DNA from 2 places in the Metabacillus sediminis genome. Region 1 is predicted to be linked to the other one. Evidence: riboswitches for the same ligand, from Rfam matches in the RefSeq annotation. Region 1 holds a riboswitch; the other holds the start of a gene.
The links. A riboswitch is a leader RNA that binds a small molecule or an ion and turns the genes downstream of it on or off. The one in region 1 is predicted to bind thiamine pyrophosphate.
Positions count from the first base shown of each region.

Region 2: another riboswitch for thiamine pyrophosphate. It lies ahead of tenA (thiaminase II); the one in region 1 lies ahead of WCV65_RS16755 (thiamine phosphate synthase).

Region 1 is NZ_CP147407.1:3,214,041-3,222,189, forward strand. Features, by position in the region: gene WCV65_RS16740 (thiazole synthase) at 1-630, opposite strand, end outside; gene thiS (sulfur carrier protein ThiS) at 632-835, opposite strand; gene thiO (glycine oxidase ThiO) at 840-1,925, opposite strand; gene WCV65_RS16755 (thiamine phosphate synthase) at 1,919-2,533, opposite strand; TPP riboswitch at 2,599-2,701, opposite strand; TPP riboswitch at 2,753-2,861, opposite strand; gene WCV65_RS16760 (CHY zinc finger protein) at 2,906-3,244, opposite strand; gene WCV65_RS16765 (hypothetical protein) at 3,291-3,581, opposite strand; gene gnd (phosphogluconate dehydrogenase (NAD(+)-dependent, decarboxylating)) at 3,778-4,680, opposite strand; gene WCV65_RS16775 (glycosyl hydrolase family 18 protein) at 4,866-6,044, shown strand; gene WCV65_RS16780 (glucosaminidase domain-containing protein) at 6,087-7,235, opposite strand; gene WCV65_RS16785 (sulfite exporter TauE/SafE family protein) at 7,555-8,149, opposite strand, start outside.
Region 2 is NZ_CP147407.1:1,023,318-1,031,466, forward strand. Features, by position in the region: gene WCV65_RS05550 (Lrp/AsnC family transcriptional regulator) at 44-466, shown strand; gene chrA (chromate efflux transporter) at 555-1,742, shown strand; gene WCV65_RS05560 (DUF3231 family protein) at 2,005-2,979, shown strand; TPP riboswitch at 3,030-3,138, shown strand; gene tenA (thiaminase II) at 3,205-3,891, shown strand; gene WCV65_RS05570 (hypothetical protein) at 5,212-5,565, opposite strand; gene WCV65_RS05575 (hypothetical protein) at 5,729-6,208, shown strand; gene WCV65_RS05580 (ferritin-like domain-containing protein) at 6,236-6,676, opposite strand; gene WCV65_RS05585 (GNAT family N-acetyltransferase) at 6,804-7,241, shown strand; gene WCV65_RS05590 (GNAT family N-acetyltransferase) at 7,327-8,118, shown strand.

The DNA of each region.
Region 1 (8,149 bases):
AGCTGACACCGCTGTATTAAGGAGGACTCCATCCGCTCCCATTTCCATGGCAAGGGCCGCATCTGCCGGACTCCCAATTCCAGCATCCACAATAACCGGAACAGAAGCCTGTTCGATAATGAGACTTAAATTGAGCGGATTGACAATGCCCATTCCTGATCCAATCGGTGACGCTCCCGGCATGACTGCATGAACGCCCATTTCTTGAAGGCGTTTTGCCAATATGACATCATCCGATATGTAAGGAAGGACGATAAATCCTTCCTCTAAAAGGATTTCGCATGCTTTAAGCGTTTCAAAAGGATCCGGGAGAAGCGTCTGAAAATCACCGATGACTTCTACTTTAATCATCGTACAAAGGCCGGAAGCTTTCGCGAGCTTCGCAATCCGCACCGCTTCTTCCGCGTTTTTAGCGCCAGCTGTGTTGGGAAGAAGAGAATAACGGTTCAAATCCAGCTTTTCCAGCAGGTTTGGCTGAGAGCTTTCAAATATATCCATTCTTCTAACCGCAAATGTTAATATTTCTGTTTCTGATTCTTCAATCGCCTTTTTTTGAACATCAAAATCGGGATATTTTCCCGTTCCAAGCAGCAGTCTTGATTGAAATGAAAGGGGTCCTATTTTCAGCATGTTATCCGCCTCCTACAAATGTAACGATTTCAAAATGATCTTCGTGTGCAACAGCTTCATCCTGATGATCTTCCCGCTCCAGGATTTGTGCATTTTTTTCAATTACGATTGGCTTGCCATCAATATTCAAATGCTTAGCCAGTTCGGCAACTGAATGGATTGAATCTGGAATTTCCGTCCAGCTCCCATTAATTTTCACCTTCATTGCATTACCTCCCGATGGATGCTGATTCTTTTACAACTAACTCCGCCATAGCCTTTCCTGAAGCAGGGCTCAAGAGAATTCCGTTGCGAAAGTGGCCGGTGCAAGCGTAAAGACCTTTTCGTTCACTGTGTTCTTCCATGTAAGGGGCTCCTTTGGCACTTTGAGGCCGGAGCCCGCTCCATGCATTTTCAAAGTCCGCCTGGGCAATTGCCGGCAGAATCCGCTTTGCAGTTTCCATCAAATGCATCATCCCGGAAAGCGAAACATCTTTAGAAAAATCCCTCTCCTTCACGGTAGCGCCCACCAAGTACCTGCCGCCTCTTTTAGGTACGATATAAAAACCATTTTTATATAAAGGCTTACTGATCAGTTTTTCTTTACTCAGCACACTGATCATTTCTCCTTTAACAGGATACGTTTCACTTAAAGGACTAAAAGTCTTTAAAAACGGAGTGCTCCATGCTCCCGCTGCAATAATCACCTTGCCGCACATGATCATCTCACCATTCGCTCTCACTCCTGCAGCTTTTCCGTTATCCATCAATACTTCATCAACAGCGGTATGCTCAAATAGCTTTGCTCCATTAAGCAGTGCAGCGTGCTCATACGCCTTCGCTAATGCTGGTGCGATGACGTGCCCATCCTTAGGATAATAGGCTCCTCCTAGAACGGAATTTGATAGCAGCGGCTCTTTTTCTTTCAGCTCATCCTTTGTCATAAGCTGCACAGGCTCTCCTGTCCCCATCTGCCATGCGGCTGTTTTTTCAAGCTGAGCAAGTTCTTCGTCTGTTTCAGCTACTTTATAAATTCCTTTTTCCTCATAGCCAATGTCAATTCCTGTGACAGCTCTTAATTCTTCTGCAAGCTTGGGGAACATCTCTCTGCTTTCTCTAGCCAGGTCAAACAGCGGATTATATTCATCCCATTCAGCCTGTACACCAAGCAGACCCGCTGCAGCACTTGAGCTTTGCTGACCGGCTTTTCCTTTTTCATAAATAGCTGTCTTGTATCCTTTTTTGGAAAGCTCGTACGCTATAGAGCAGCCAATTACACCGCCCCCAATAATACATACGTCTACTTCCTTCATAATCGCACCTCCTTGCATGCCGTAATGGCATTCCTATACTCTTCTGCTGCTCTGACCGGGCTTCTGCTCTCCCAAATTCCGGACATGACTGCGAATCCAGCAATCTTTCCTTCCGACAAAGCTTGAATATGCATAGGTTCAATTCCTCCAATTGCGAGGACATCAACGGAAAGCCGGCATGCCAGTTTCTTTGCTGATTCAATTCCCTTCGGCTGCACGCCTTTTTTGCTTTCCGTTTCAAAAAGATGTCCAAAAAGAACGGAATCAGCACCTGACTCTTCGGCACTTAAAGCTTCTTTAAGCGAATGAACCGATTGTCCGGCGTGAATGTCCGGAACTGCTGATTTGACCACAGAAGGCGAAAGACTCCTATATCCGAGCTGCACCCTCCTTACCCCTGCCGCCGCAGCAATATCCGTCCTGTCATTCAGAATCAATTTCTCCTCGGGAATGCCTGACGCTATGAGGAATCGGACACCTTCATAAATCTCCATAGCTGTTTTTTCTTTCTCCCTTATGTGGAGATAATCAATCTTTGAACCTGCAAGTTTCATAAATTCGGTGATTTCTTCGAATCCAAGCTTTCCATTTGTAACGACATGAAATTCCATCTGCTGTTTCCTCCAATTTAAGAGCAGCAAAAAACCGCCCTCTGTAAGAGAAGCGGCTGCAAAAAAGCAATTGCATACCACTTCCCTTCGCCGGCATTATCCGGATCAGGTAGTAAGGGTTAAAGCGAATCGCTTCTCTCAGCCGCATCGGCACCCCCAGTGAAGGTTTTTTCCATCAAAAAAGCCCATTTCGCGTAGGGAAATGGGCTGAACATACATATATGAACAGTGCCGCTTCCCTACGCTAGTACGAACTAGATCAGGTTAAAGGGTCAAAAACTCATGTGTTTTCCTCTCAGCCGGACTACCGGCTCCCCTAGCAAACTTAAATATTGGTAATATTCTATTATTATACCACTGCAGGAAAAATAATCAAAGAACCTGAAAATACAAGCCGGCATGAGCGCTGCACCCCGGATTAAAGCTTCCTTTGCATTCCGGACAAACAGAACCGCATTCCAAATAGTCATGAATCGTCAGTTCATTTCCGCACTTTCCGCATAAGACGGCTTTCTCATCAAACATTTCGGCTGGCCAAACCTGGGCTCGATGATCTGCATGTTCCGCGTGGCAAATATGACATGGATAATACTCTTTGCAGCACCAGAATTTGATCGCAATGATATCAAGCTGGCTATGGTAATGGGTGCAGCGGGTTTCATCGTCTACAAGAGATCCTTTGACCATTTTCATCACCTCTGCATTTATCATACAGTAAAAGCCCCAATCCTGGAAATCAGGATTGGGGCTTTTCATCCTACTGCTGTTTATTATCATTATAGTATTGGACGCTGTACTGGGCTCCTTCAGAGACCATTTTGTTATCTTCGACATCCTGAGGATCGGGATTGCCGCCTTTATCGATTGGAAAGTTATCCTCTTCTTTGTTTTTGCTTTTTGAGAACATGGAAACAACTTTGTCCTGAGCCTGTTTAACACCGTCTGTCACTTTCTCTCGTCTGGATCTGTCTTTTAAATAGACGGTAGCAGCAACACCTGCAGTTGATAAAGCAACACCTGAAATAATTAATCCATTTCGTTTATTCATGGGTGATTCTCCTTTCAAACAAGTGATGTGATGTTAGTATTTAAATTACCCCATGCTCATATTGCTAAACATTAAAACGAAGAGGGAGGACTCTTCATATCCGTTCTCAAGACAGATTTCCGCTGCTTAGAAACCCGTAATTTTTTAAAAACAAACCCCGCCGTATACTCATACGGCGGGGTCAATTTTTGATCAATTACTCTTCACTTTTCACAACAGCATGTCCGCCGAATTCATTTCGTAGGGCAGAAACGACCTTGCCGTGGAACGTATCATTTTCCTGGGAACGATATCTCATGAACAATGACATGGCAATAACAGGCGCTGAAGCCTGGAAATCAAGCGCTGCTTCCACTGTCCATTTCCCTTCACCTGAAGAGTTCATGACACCGCGGATTCCTGCAAGTTCCGGGTCTTTAGAGAATGCATTTTCCATTAGTTCCATGAGCCATGAGCGGATAACCGATCCATTGTTCCATACTCGTGAAACCTCTTTGTAATCATAATCAAAATCACTTTTGTCCAGAATTTCAAATCCCTCAGCAATGGATTGCATCATTCCGTATTCCACGCCATTGTGAACCATTTTGAGGAAGTGTCCGCTTCCGGGCTTGCCTGCATGAAGATATCCGTTTTCAACAGAAAGATCCTTGAACAGCTTCTCAACTGCCGCGAACGCTTCAGGTTCTGCTCCGATCATGGTGCAAATCCCGTTTCTTGCACCTTCTGTTCCGCCGCTTGTTCCGCAGTCCACGAAGTAAATTCCTTTTTCTTTGAGCTGCTGGCCCCGTCTGATTGTTTCTTTGTAATTGGAGTTTCCGCCATCAATCAGAATATCTCCTTCACTCATATGAGCGGATACCTGCTGAATGACATGTTCTGTTATCTCCCCTGCAGGAACCATCATCCAGATGATTTTCGGCGAAGGAAGTTTTTCTGCAAGCATTTGGATGCTGTCAGCCGTCTCGATTCCTTCTCCCCGTATAGCTTGAAGTGCCTCTGCACTTACGTCATTTGCTATGACATCGTAGCCATGATCTTTCATATTAAGGGCCAGGTTGTAGCCCATTTTTCCAAGTCCAATTAATCCAATTTGCATGATGCTGCCTCCTTCAATCTGTGCACGTAGCTATGTAAATCTCCTTTAATACTATACCATTTTCCAGAGAAATTTGACGAATAATATTCTGGAAAGGAATGTAAACCACTTATTTCCTTCCTCTCAGCACCCATGCATAAATTAGCATCTGTTAGACAATCTAAGAAAAAAAAGGAGGGATCCGAATGAAGAGGATGACCCTTTTCCTTCTAGGATTCACCATGCTTCTCTCCGGATGCATGGGCAATACCGGAAACGCTAATGACAGCGAAACGAAGAACAAAATGATGCGCTCTGCCAATCAGGTAAATGAGAAACCGCGTGTTGATCAAATCAGCAACAAAACGAAGGATACCAATCCTTCTGAGACAGAATTTAAAAAACGGAAAATCGAAACTATTGGGTTCCTTGAGCCGGTAGATGCGAATGCAGCCTCAAAAGAAGTCCGCAATACGGGGAATCTTCTTTCCTATACCGCCTTTTTCAGCTACAGGGTTAAAGAAGACGGCAGCCTGATTCCATTGGATGATCAAAAGCCGCTCTCATCCGTTAAAGACACTTCCACAGTTCCAATGCTCGTCCTTACAAACTTTATGGATGGAAATTTTTCACCGGATATTGCCCATAAAATTTTCACAGACAAAAAAGCCTCTGAAAAATTAATGACGAGCCTGCTTGATACGATGAAAGCTAAAGGCTATAAAGCATTGAATATTGATTTTGAACATATTCGTGAAAAGGATCGTGCCCTTTTCAATGGATTCCTGGAAACCATCATTCCACGGGTTCAAAAAGAAGGCTATCTTGTATCTACAGCCCTTGCTCCTAAGACGAGCGATGAGCAGGCTGGACCTTGGCATGGTGCTCATGATTACAAACGCCATGGAGAGCTGGCGGATTTTGTAATCTTGATGACCTACGAATGGGGATGGTCAGGCGGACCCCCAATGGCTGTATCTCCAATTGAACAAGTAAAGAAAGTAGTTGATTATGCGCTTACAGAAATACCAAGAGAAAAGATTGTCATGGGTGCTCCGCTTTATGGATATGATTGGGTCCTTCCTTATAAGAAAGGAAGTGCCTTTGCTAAAAGAATTGCTCCTCAGGAAGCTGCTGACCTTGCCGTTGCAAAAGGAGCAGAAGTTCAGTTTGACAATAAAAGTCAATCTCCTTTCTTTTACTACAAAGGAGACGATGGGAAAAAGCATGTGGTCTGGTTTGAAAATGAACAGAGTGCCCGAGCTAAATTTAAACTTATTCAGGACTATAAACTACGCGGAGTTGCCTACTGGGTTCTTGGGGAGCCATTCCCTGAAAACTGGGAACTTTTAAATGAACTGTTTAAAATCAAACATCCTAAATGAAGAACAAAAACCGGACAGCCGCAGAGGCTGTCCGGTTTTTGGTTAATTTACATATTTCATTTGCTGCGGATCATAGGTTACGGTATAGCCGCCGCCAAGATCCAGCTGGTTTCCATTAATTCCATAAACGCGGGACTCTGTATTCTTTTTTAATGTGCTGTAAACAGTCCCATCCGGGCTAATCATAGCCGTGTCAGCTGAAAACTGAATGCGGCCAAGGTGATAAATAGGCTTGTCCGCTGCGGAAACATAATAGCCTCCGCCTACCTGATACGCCTCTTCATCGTAATCATAAACCCGAAGAGCTTCTCCGCTAAGGACCGGTCTGAGAACAGATCCGTCCGGGCTGTATATCACAGTTTTTGAGTCTTTTATTAAAATTCTGCCTATGTACGCACTCATTTTGCTGCTATTGGCTTCAATTAAATACCCGCCGCCAACGTCATAGCTGTTTCCTAAAACACCGTAAACTCGGATACTCTCATCCTTGTTCAGCATTTTGAAGAGGGACCCGTCAGGTGCAAGCATTGGTACCTCTGATTTAATCATTAGCTTTGCAACCGGCAATTTGTGGTTTGCCGGCAAATACACTTTTGGGATAGCAAGCGTAATTTTTGCCATATCGAAGTGAATTTCCAAAACTTTTTCCCCATAGCCTCTGCCTGGAACTGCCCATCTTCCATTCAGGTCAGACCATAATGGGGCGATGCCGCGTTTAACCAGTTTAAAACGGGGGTCTGCAAGCTCGGTATACAGCGGTTCGGTGCTGGCATAAGCCTTCAAATGCTGAATGTGCGCGCGTACTCCTTCTTCCGGTGTGCTAAAATATGCACCTTTTACTCCGCCTCCGGTTGTGCCGATTCCAGCATAGTTATTTTGCTGCGGAACCACATCGCCGCCGTAATTAAAAAAACCGGTTTCATGGATAGCCTGGGCAAACGCTATGTCTCCCCGGACGCCTTCTTTTCTGCCCGTTTCAAGATAAATTTCCGCAAGCTGATAGATTGTAACAGTTGTTAGTTTGGGAGTTGGATTGTTTAGCAGGACATAATCGCCCATTTGCTTCGAGGTCAGCATGGAGGATCCCATTATGGACATAGATTCCGCTTTGGCAGGAGGGGTAGGGATGATGAAGCTTAACAGTAATACCGTTACCAGCAACAAGGGATATGGACGGGTGTCTTTTAGCATATCAGTATAACTCCTTTTTCCATTTAGTGAACAACAAGTCATATTATAGCAAATAATAGATGAATAGGTATTTATTTCTTGTAAATTATTAATTAATTTGTCTATTTCTGCGGAAAAATGCTTAACCGATTTATACGAATAACGCTTTTAAACTCGGCTGTTTTTCCGTTGCAGGTATTCATTTCAATCAACAGATGTAAACATTACCATACATAATTTAAATATCGTCAAAAAAACAGGGCCACGTGGTGCTGCCCTGTTTTTGCTGCTTGATTTTCACTTTAAAATTTAGATAAATGCACTCATTTTTTGAATTCCTCTACAGCTGATATTCCCCCGCTTCCTCTTTTCGTGATATTTCACGATATTTTAAAACAGAGAATGCTATCGCTGCAGCCCATAAAAGAAGAATAATACCGTAAATGACTGGATGAAAACTTTGATTTGGCACCCACATTTGCAATAGTGTTCTTGCATTTGTTAACACGATAAAACCGCCGACAAGAACTCCAAGTAAATGAGCAGGTACTTTACGGACCAGCCAGGCAGCAAGCGGAGCAGCGATGACTCCGCCAATCATTAAGGCTCCTGCCCACAGCCAATTCACCTGTTCCCATCCAAGAGAGATAATAAATCCAATGGATGCGGATAAAGCTATGGCAAATTCGCTTGTGTCTACAGTTCCGACTACTTTTCTAGCTGAGGTGCCTTTCTGGGAAAGCAGCACTGGCGTCGCAATTGGCCCCCAGCCTCCACCGCCGGTTGCATCAAAGAATCCAGCGATTAGTCCAAGCGGAACCGCTTTTTTAGCAGATATTTCAAGTTTATCTTCTACTTTCTGCTGCTGCCGGACAAGAAATAGGAAGCGGATGGTGACGTAAATCCCGAGAGCAAGAAGGAAAGTCGATACATAG
Region 2 (8,149 bases), 1.9 Mb from region 1:
GAGTTTGCACCGATATACTTGAATTGTGAAAGAGGTGGGAGAATTGCTTGATCAAACCGATCAAAGGATTGTATACGAGCTTACGAAGAATGGGCGTATTACCATGAAAGAATTAGGAGAAAAAGTTCATTTAACGGGGCAAGCTGTTTCTTCAAGGGTAATTAAGCTTGAAGAGGAGGGGGTCATTGAAGGCTACACAATCAACCTTAATGAAAAGAAAGCAGGATACTCCATTCACGCTTTCCTAAACATATATACAAACAGCTTCAATCACCAGCCTTATTTAAATTACCTTTCTAGTCAGAAGGAGTATGTGCTGAAAAATTTTAAGATCAGCGGAGATGGCTGTTATTTGCTTGAGTGCCGGTTTAAGGGAAATGATGAACTGGATGCCTTCTTAACGGGGTTAACCAGGCACGTAAATTACAAGCTGTCCATCGTCATAAATGCGACACAAATTGTGTAAATTTTGCGTTACATTTAATAGGCAATTATCCTCTCCTCAAATGTCCATGCTACTATAAAGGTGGATTATTATAACGGAGGACTTTCAGATGAAATCGCGTCTTAAAATTTGGCTTGAAATTTTACTTGTATCCTCTAAGCTCGGATTGACGTCCTTTGGCGGTCCGGTTGCCCATTTAGGGTATTTTCGGGAGGAGTATGTCAAAAAGAAAAAATGGCTGGATGACCAGTCTTATGCGGATATTGTAGCTCTGTGCCAGTTTCTTCCGGGGCCGGCGAGCAGTCAGGTCGGACTTTCCATCGGGCTGCTCCGGGGTGGCCTTGTAGGCAGTTTTCTGTCATGGTTCGGCTTTACCATGCCCTCGATCCTTATCCTGATTGTATTCGCTTATTTGTTTAAGGGGACGGATGTTCATGAGGCGGGCTGGCTTATGGGGCTGAAAATTACAGCGGTAGCCGTAGTGGCGCAGGCTGTAATGGGGATGGGAAAGTCACTTGCACCGGACAGGCCGCGGATCACAATTGCGGTTCTCGCTGCAGTCGGTGCCCTTTTCGTTCCATCCGCTTGGGGTCAGCTTGCAATTATTGCAGGATCTGCTGTTGCAGGTTATTTGCTTTATAAAAGAGAAGAAGTGCCTGAGGTCCCTAAGCTTATTCTTACAATCGGCAAAAAAACAGCTTCAGCTTCACTTTTATTATTTGGTTTGCTGCTTGTTCTCCTGCCCATCATCCGGCAAACATTCTCCGGGACCTATATCGCTCTATTTGACGTATTTTACCGGGTTGGTTCCCTCGTATTCGGCGGCGGTCATGTCGTCCTGCCGATGCTTGAAAAAGAGGTGGTTCCTGCAGGCTGGATGACACAGGATGTGTTTCTTGCGGGATACGGGGCTGCACAGGCAGTTCCAGGTCCTCTTTTTACATTCGCTGGTTATGTGGGCGCAATCATCTCTGGAGTTCCAGGGGCTTTGATCGCAACTGCGGCTATGTTTCTGCCTTCATTTTTGCTCGTCATCGGAGTTCTTCCTTTTTGGAGCAGCATCCGCGGAAAAAAGGGAGTGCAGGCAGCCCTCATGGGTGTAAATGCGGCGGTCGTTGGTATTCTGCTTGCCGCCCTGTATGATCCTGTTTTTACAAGTGCTATTCATTCAGCGTCTGCATTTGCACTCGCCTTGGTCTCTTTTGCCCTTCTTGTTTATTGGAAGCTGCCGCCTTGGCTTGTCGTGGGACTTACCATAATTGCCGGCACACTGATGGAGCAAATTGGAGTGCTTTAGAAAAATATTATGATATACTAACCGGCAAAGGAAGGTGATTTTACATGAATAGTAAACAGTCCATCCTGAAAAAAGTTGTGGATTATGCAAAAAAGAATCCTGAGCAGACAAAAAAAGCAATCAGCATGGTTACAAAAACCTTAAAAAACCGAAAAAAATAAATGTGCAGATGGCCTTCCCGGTCATCTTTTTTTGTCCTCATAATATCACCTCTTTTTGGAAAAATAACAGTATCTATTTATTTTGAAAAGAGGAAATCAGTATGAAACCAATGTCTTCGTCCGAATTAGCAAATTTATGGTCCACTTATCAGAAAAAGACGATGCTTCTCCGCATCATGGAACACGCATTGGATGTAACAACCCAAAAGGACATTACGTCGATCCTTCAATATGCCTATCAGGAAGAAGTGAAATTTGTAAAAGAAATCGCTCAGCTTTTTCAAAAGGAAGGCGCTGCAATTCCTGAGGGGTTTGATGAAACGGATGTGAACCGAAAGGCGGAAAGGCTGTTCGATCAGTACTTCTATATCCGCTTTCTGCGGATGCTGATGAAGCTTGGAATCGGGCTGAATGCTGTGCACCTGTCAATGGTGTATCGAAATGATATTCACGACTTCTTTTCGAGAACGTCTGCCCATTCCAACAAAGTGTTCGGTATGTGTACAAATTGCCTCCTGCAGGTAGGGAACGGCGCCATTCCACCGGTAATCGGGATGCCGGATCATCCTAAATATGTTGTAAATGAAAGGTATTTATCCGGATTTCATTTTGGCAAAAGAAGATTGAATGCTACCGAACTTTCCATCATCTATCACATTGTGGAAAACAACAACTTCGGTGCCCAGCTGATGAAAGGGTTAAGGAAAGTAGCGAAAGAACCGGAAGTGAAAATGTATTTAAAGAAAGGCGAACAGCTTGCTATTGATTTGTATCAATCCTATGGGAAGCTGATGGAACATAGTGGAATCCCTGTCTCAGCCTTGCCTGGAGCAGTCATTTCTGAAACAAAGACCGCTCCATATTCAGATAAACTGATTATGTATTTAATCAACTTGTTAAGCAGTTTGGGGTTGACAAGCAACGCACTTGGAACAACCTACAGTTTGCGCCCGGATCTTCCTCTGAAAATGGCAATTGCTGCACGTGATATTTATTCATTTGCAAAAGAAGGCGGGAAAATCATGGTAAAGCATCAGTGGATGGAAGAAATTCCGGAAGCTGTGATAAAGAGATAGTTGACGTTTTTTTACTGCATGTTATGATGAACCTGGAAAATAAAATACCGCATTGCCACTAGGGGAGCCCATAACGTGGGGCTGAGACCGGAGTATGCTCCGGGACCCTTGGAACCTGATCTGGTTTGAACCAGCGGAGGGAAGTGGGAGATTCTTAATCTTTCCCGCTCTTATCCGTTAAGAGCGGTTTTTTATTTTTACATAAGAAGCAGGGGGAATTCAAACATGACATCTTTTACAGAAAAGTTAAGAAAAGTAACCGATTCAATTTGGGAGGCAAACTTCAACCATCCTTTTGTAAGGGGAATCGGCGATGGTACGCTCCCGCTTGAAAACTTCCGTTACTATGTCATGCAGGATGCCTATTACTTATCCCATTTTGCCAAAGTTCAGGCACTCGCTGGCGGAAAGGCTGACGACCTTCATGTAACAGCGCGAATGGCCTTCCATGCGCAAGGAACCTACGAAGCGGAGCTATCGCTTCATGAGAAATTCTCAACTCTGCTCGGAATTACAGAAGAAGAAAAACGGGCCTTTGAACCATCACCAACCGCATATGCCTACACATCCCACATGTACCGTTCCGCAATCAACGGAAGCCTTGGGGAAATCATTGCCTGCATCCTGCCGTGCTATTGGATTTACTATGAAATCGGTGAGAGATTGAAAGAGTGTAAGCCTGAAGAACCGATTTATCAGGAATGGATCGCGGCTTATGGAGGAGAATGGTTTAAAGAACTTGTATTTGAACAGCTAGAGCGACTGGACCAGCTTGCCCTGGAGGCATCTGAAAAAGAACGACAGAAAATGATCCGCCATTTCACAATCAGCTGCAAATACGAACTGTCATTTTGGGAAATGGCCTATACGATGGAACAATGGCCGGATACGGAAGCAGTTGAAGTACAGTAAGAGGGGAATTGACTGCATGGGAGTGTCCGATATCGAACCATGAACGTCCGATAGAAAGAGCGGAGTGTCCGATATCCGTGCGCGAGCGACCGATATCCCCCTCGCGAGTGTCCGATAAAAAGCAGAGTGACCGATATCGAACCATGAACGTCCGATAAGAAGAGTGGAGTGTTGGATATCCGTGCGCGAGCGACCGATATCTCCTCGCGAGTGTCCGATAAAAAGCGAAGTGACCGAAATCGAGCCATGACCGTCCGATAAAAAGAGCGGAGTGTCCGATATTCGTGCGCGAGCGACCGATATCTTGTCACGAGTGTCCGATAAAAAGCGGAGTGACCGATATCGAACCATGAACGTCCGATAAGAAGAGCGGAGTGTCCGATATCCGTGCGCGAGCGACCGATATCTCCTCGCGAGTGTCCGATAAAAAGCGGAGTGACCGATATCGAACCATGAACGTCCGATAAGAAGAGTGGAGTGTCCGATATTCGTGCGCGAGCGACCGATATCTTGTCACGAGTGTCCGATAAAAAGCGGAGTGACCGATATCGAACCATGAACGTCCGATAAGAAGAGTGGAGTGTCCGATATTCGTGCGCGAGCGACCGATATCTTGTCACGAGTGTCCGATAAAAAGCGGAGTGACCGATATCGAACCATGAACGTCCGATAAGAAGAGTGGAGTGTCCGATATTCGTGCGCGAGCGACCGATATCTTGTCACGAGTGTCCGATAAAAAGCGGAGTGACCGATATCGAACCATGAACGTCCGATAAGAAGAGTGGAGTGTCCGATATTCGTGCGCGAGCGACCGATATCTTGTCACGAGTGTCCGATAAAAAGCGGAGTGACCGATATCGAACCATGAACGTCCGATAAGAAGAGTGGAGTGTCCGATATTCGTGCGCGAGCGACCGATATCTTGTCACGAGTGTCCGATAAAAAGCGGAGTGACCGATATCGAACCATGAACGTCCGATAAAAAGAGCGGAGTGTCCGATATCCGTGCGCGAGCGACCGATATCTTGTCACGAGTGTCCGATAAAAAGCGGAGTGACCGATATCGAACCATGAACGTCCGATAAGAAGAGTGGAGTGTCCGATATTCGTGCGCGAGCGACCGATATCTTGTCACGAGTGTCCGATAAAAAGCGGAGTGACCGATATCGAGCCACCAACGTCCGATAAAAAGAGCGGAGTGTCCGATATCCGTACGGGAGCGGCCGATAACCCCTCGCGAGTGTCCTGCCACCAAAGAGCTAAAAGTCTCTCCGCAAAAAAAGCCGGCTTCCAACAGGAGGCCGGCCTTTTCTCAATCAATTAATCAATCACTTCATCATCAAATGGGTTAATAACGTAAATATAGCCGTGGGCCAGATCAATTCGGAGGATCCATTCCCATGGAACATCCAGTCTTTTATAAATAGCTTTCCAAAACTCAGCGGATTTTGTTTCAAATTCCAAGTATTCCTGCAGCAGCTCCTTATAGGAAGCTCCCTGAATCTGGATGTTTGAATCCATTAGACGCATGTGGGCTAGGTGCCTGCACTCCAATTCCTGGGCCATCTGAAGCTCTTCCTGTGTGGCTGTTCCAATAACGGTACCGTCCTCAGGTATTGCCGCAAAAACGTTTACATTTTCATCTACTGTCACTGGCTGTTCGTCGAAGCGCATGAGTCATTTCCTCCTTGTTTTGGAATAGGATGGTTCTCCACTATCATACATGAAAAGTTTCAATAATGACATGGATAATCATTAGGTTTGACCAAGGATATTTCGGGAAAACAGGCAGTACGGACATTAGACATATCATCAATGAATAGGGAGGCGCTTCTTTATGTTCGAGCTTCGGGACGTCCTTACATTGCTATGGTCACTTTGCATTGTTTTGCCGATCGCATCATTTGTTCATCAATTAGGCCATACTGTTATGGCGCTTGCCTTTGGCGGAAAAGGAACATTCACAATTGGTAGAGGAAAGCCGCTTTTTACGTTTAAAAATCTGACGGTAAAACGTCTTTATTTTTTGGATTCTTTTTGCCAGTATGAAGGTCTTAGGTATGATAATCGTGCTACTCATGCCATGGTGTATGGAGGGGGAGCGCTTTTTAATCTTCTTTCCATTCTGCTTGTGAACCTGCTTATTGTGCATAATGTATTGGAGCCTCATTTATTTTTCTATCAGTTTGCTTACTTTTCAAGCTACTATGTTATTTTTGCTTTACTGCCTGTCCGATACTCAGACGATCATCCAAGTGATGGAATGGCAATTTACGAAGTTCTCCGTCATGGGCGCAAATGTGATCCTATTGATTAGATAAAAAAACCGCCATTAGGCGGCGATTCAAATCTTTGTTAAATAATATAAAAACCAGACAGCATGGTTTTGCTCGTCCGCAGCCGCTCTTTTGAAAATGCGCTTTATGTACGCATTCGTGGCTTTATCTGAGATATCCAGATAGAAATCAACGGTTTCCTGTTCATCCTTGAAAGCGGCATTAAGCCCTTTCTCATAGGTTGAGGGACATTCTTCAATTTGCTTCGGCTTATGCTGGCGTCCTGTCAGCGACAGATAAATCTGCGAAAACTCCTCATAATGCCTTCTTTCATCCTTTTGAATTTCAAGAATTTTTTCCCTCTGTTCCTGCGTCGGTGCTTGCTTTGCCAGTACTTCATAGCAATTTATCGCGCTGTATTCTCCATCAATTGCCTTGGCTATTTCTTTAGCAAGCAATGCATTCTGGTTCATTTGGCGCTGATATTCTTCGTAATATTGATACTGCATCTCCTTGATCCCCCTTAAAGTTAAGCTTGATAAAATATATGACAGTAATTACAAATTAGTAGTGAAAAGGTTCTGAACATTCTATATAATAAATGCTAATATCAGCAAGGGGATGTGTTGAAAAGCAATGATAACCGTTGTTAAAGCAGGACTTGAGCACATTCAGGGAATCATTCGTGTTTGTTCTGAAGGGTACAGGAACACATATAATGAAACGCATTCCAAAAAGTATATAGAACGTACCATTTCCGAATTTTATAATGCAGAGCGGGTGGCAAAGGAAATACAAGAAACTGACCGTCATTGGAACGGCTGGTATGCGGCAATTGGTGAGAATGGAGTAGCAGGAGCCGGCGGTGGAGGGATGACTGCCGAACACACTTCTGAGCTTTTCGTTCTTTATCTGGATCCCGCCAAAAGAAGACAGGGGATTGGCACGCTGCTTCTTAATGCCATTACAGAGGAACAAATTCAAACATATGGGGCACAGGAACAGTGGGTATCCGTGGATGAACAGAACCAGAAAGGAATACCGTTCTACAAAGCTAAGGGATTTATCGTTTAGGATTGCGTGCCTTCCTATTCACAGACAGAGACTGAAAACTATTATTCTTTGAGGTGCAAGAGAGAGCTATAAGGGGGGCTTCATAATGATTAGGCAACTAACAGAAAAAGACCATGAACAATGCTATTCCTACGTTTCCGGCAAGCCTGCTGAAAACTTGTTTATAATAGGGGACATCGAAGCATTCGGGTACAATGAGCCTTTTCAGAAGGTTTGGGGCGATTTTAATGAGGATGGCGAGCTTCAGGGGATTCTATTAAAATATGAAGCGAATTATATCCCTTTTTCCCATGGGGATTTTGATGCCGGCGGCTTTGCCGGAATTATGAAGGCGGACCCGGAATGGGGTATTCTTTCAGGTCTTGAGGAGGTAACGGTCAAACTGGAGCCGTTCCTTGAACGGCGCGCTGAGAAACGTGTGCTGTATTATGCAAAATGCGTGAAGCTTGAGGAGACGTTCAGTCATCGTCCTGGAGTAACCGTAAAAAAGGCAGGGATTGAAGATACAGAACGGATTCTGGAGCTGCATAAACAGATTGAAGAATTTACTTCAGCGGGAGAGAGTGTGGAAAGCAAGCGCCGAAACATGGAAAAGGGCGCTTCAAGAACGTATTATGTGGAGGAAGAAGGAAGGATGGTCAGCGCCGCCTCTACTGCAGCTGAAAACAGCCTCTCAGCGATGGTGGTCGGTGTCTGTACGCTCAATGACCATAAGCGGAAAGGCTATGCCACTCAGTGCATGCTTGAGCTATGCGGTCACGTACTGAGTGAGGGACGCGAGCTCTGCTTGTTTTACGATAACCCGGAAGCCGGCAAAATCTATAAACGCATTGGATTTAAGGATATTGGGATGTGGACGATGTATGAATGTTCATAAACGAACGGGCTGCCTATTGCTTAGGCAGTTT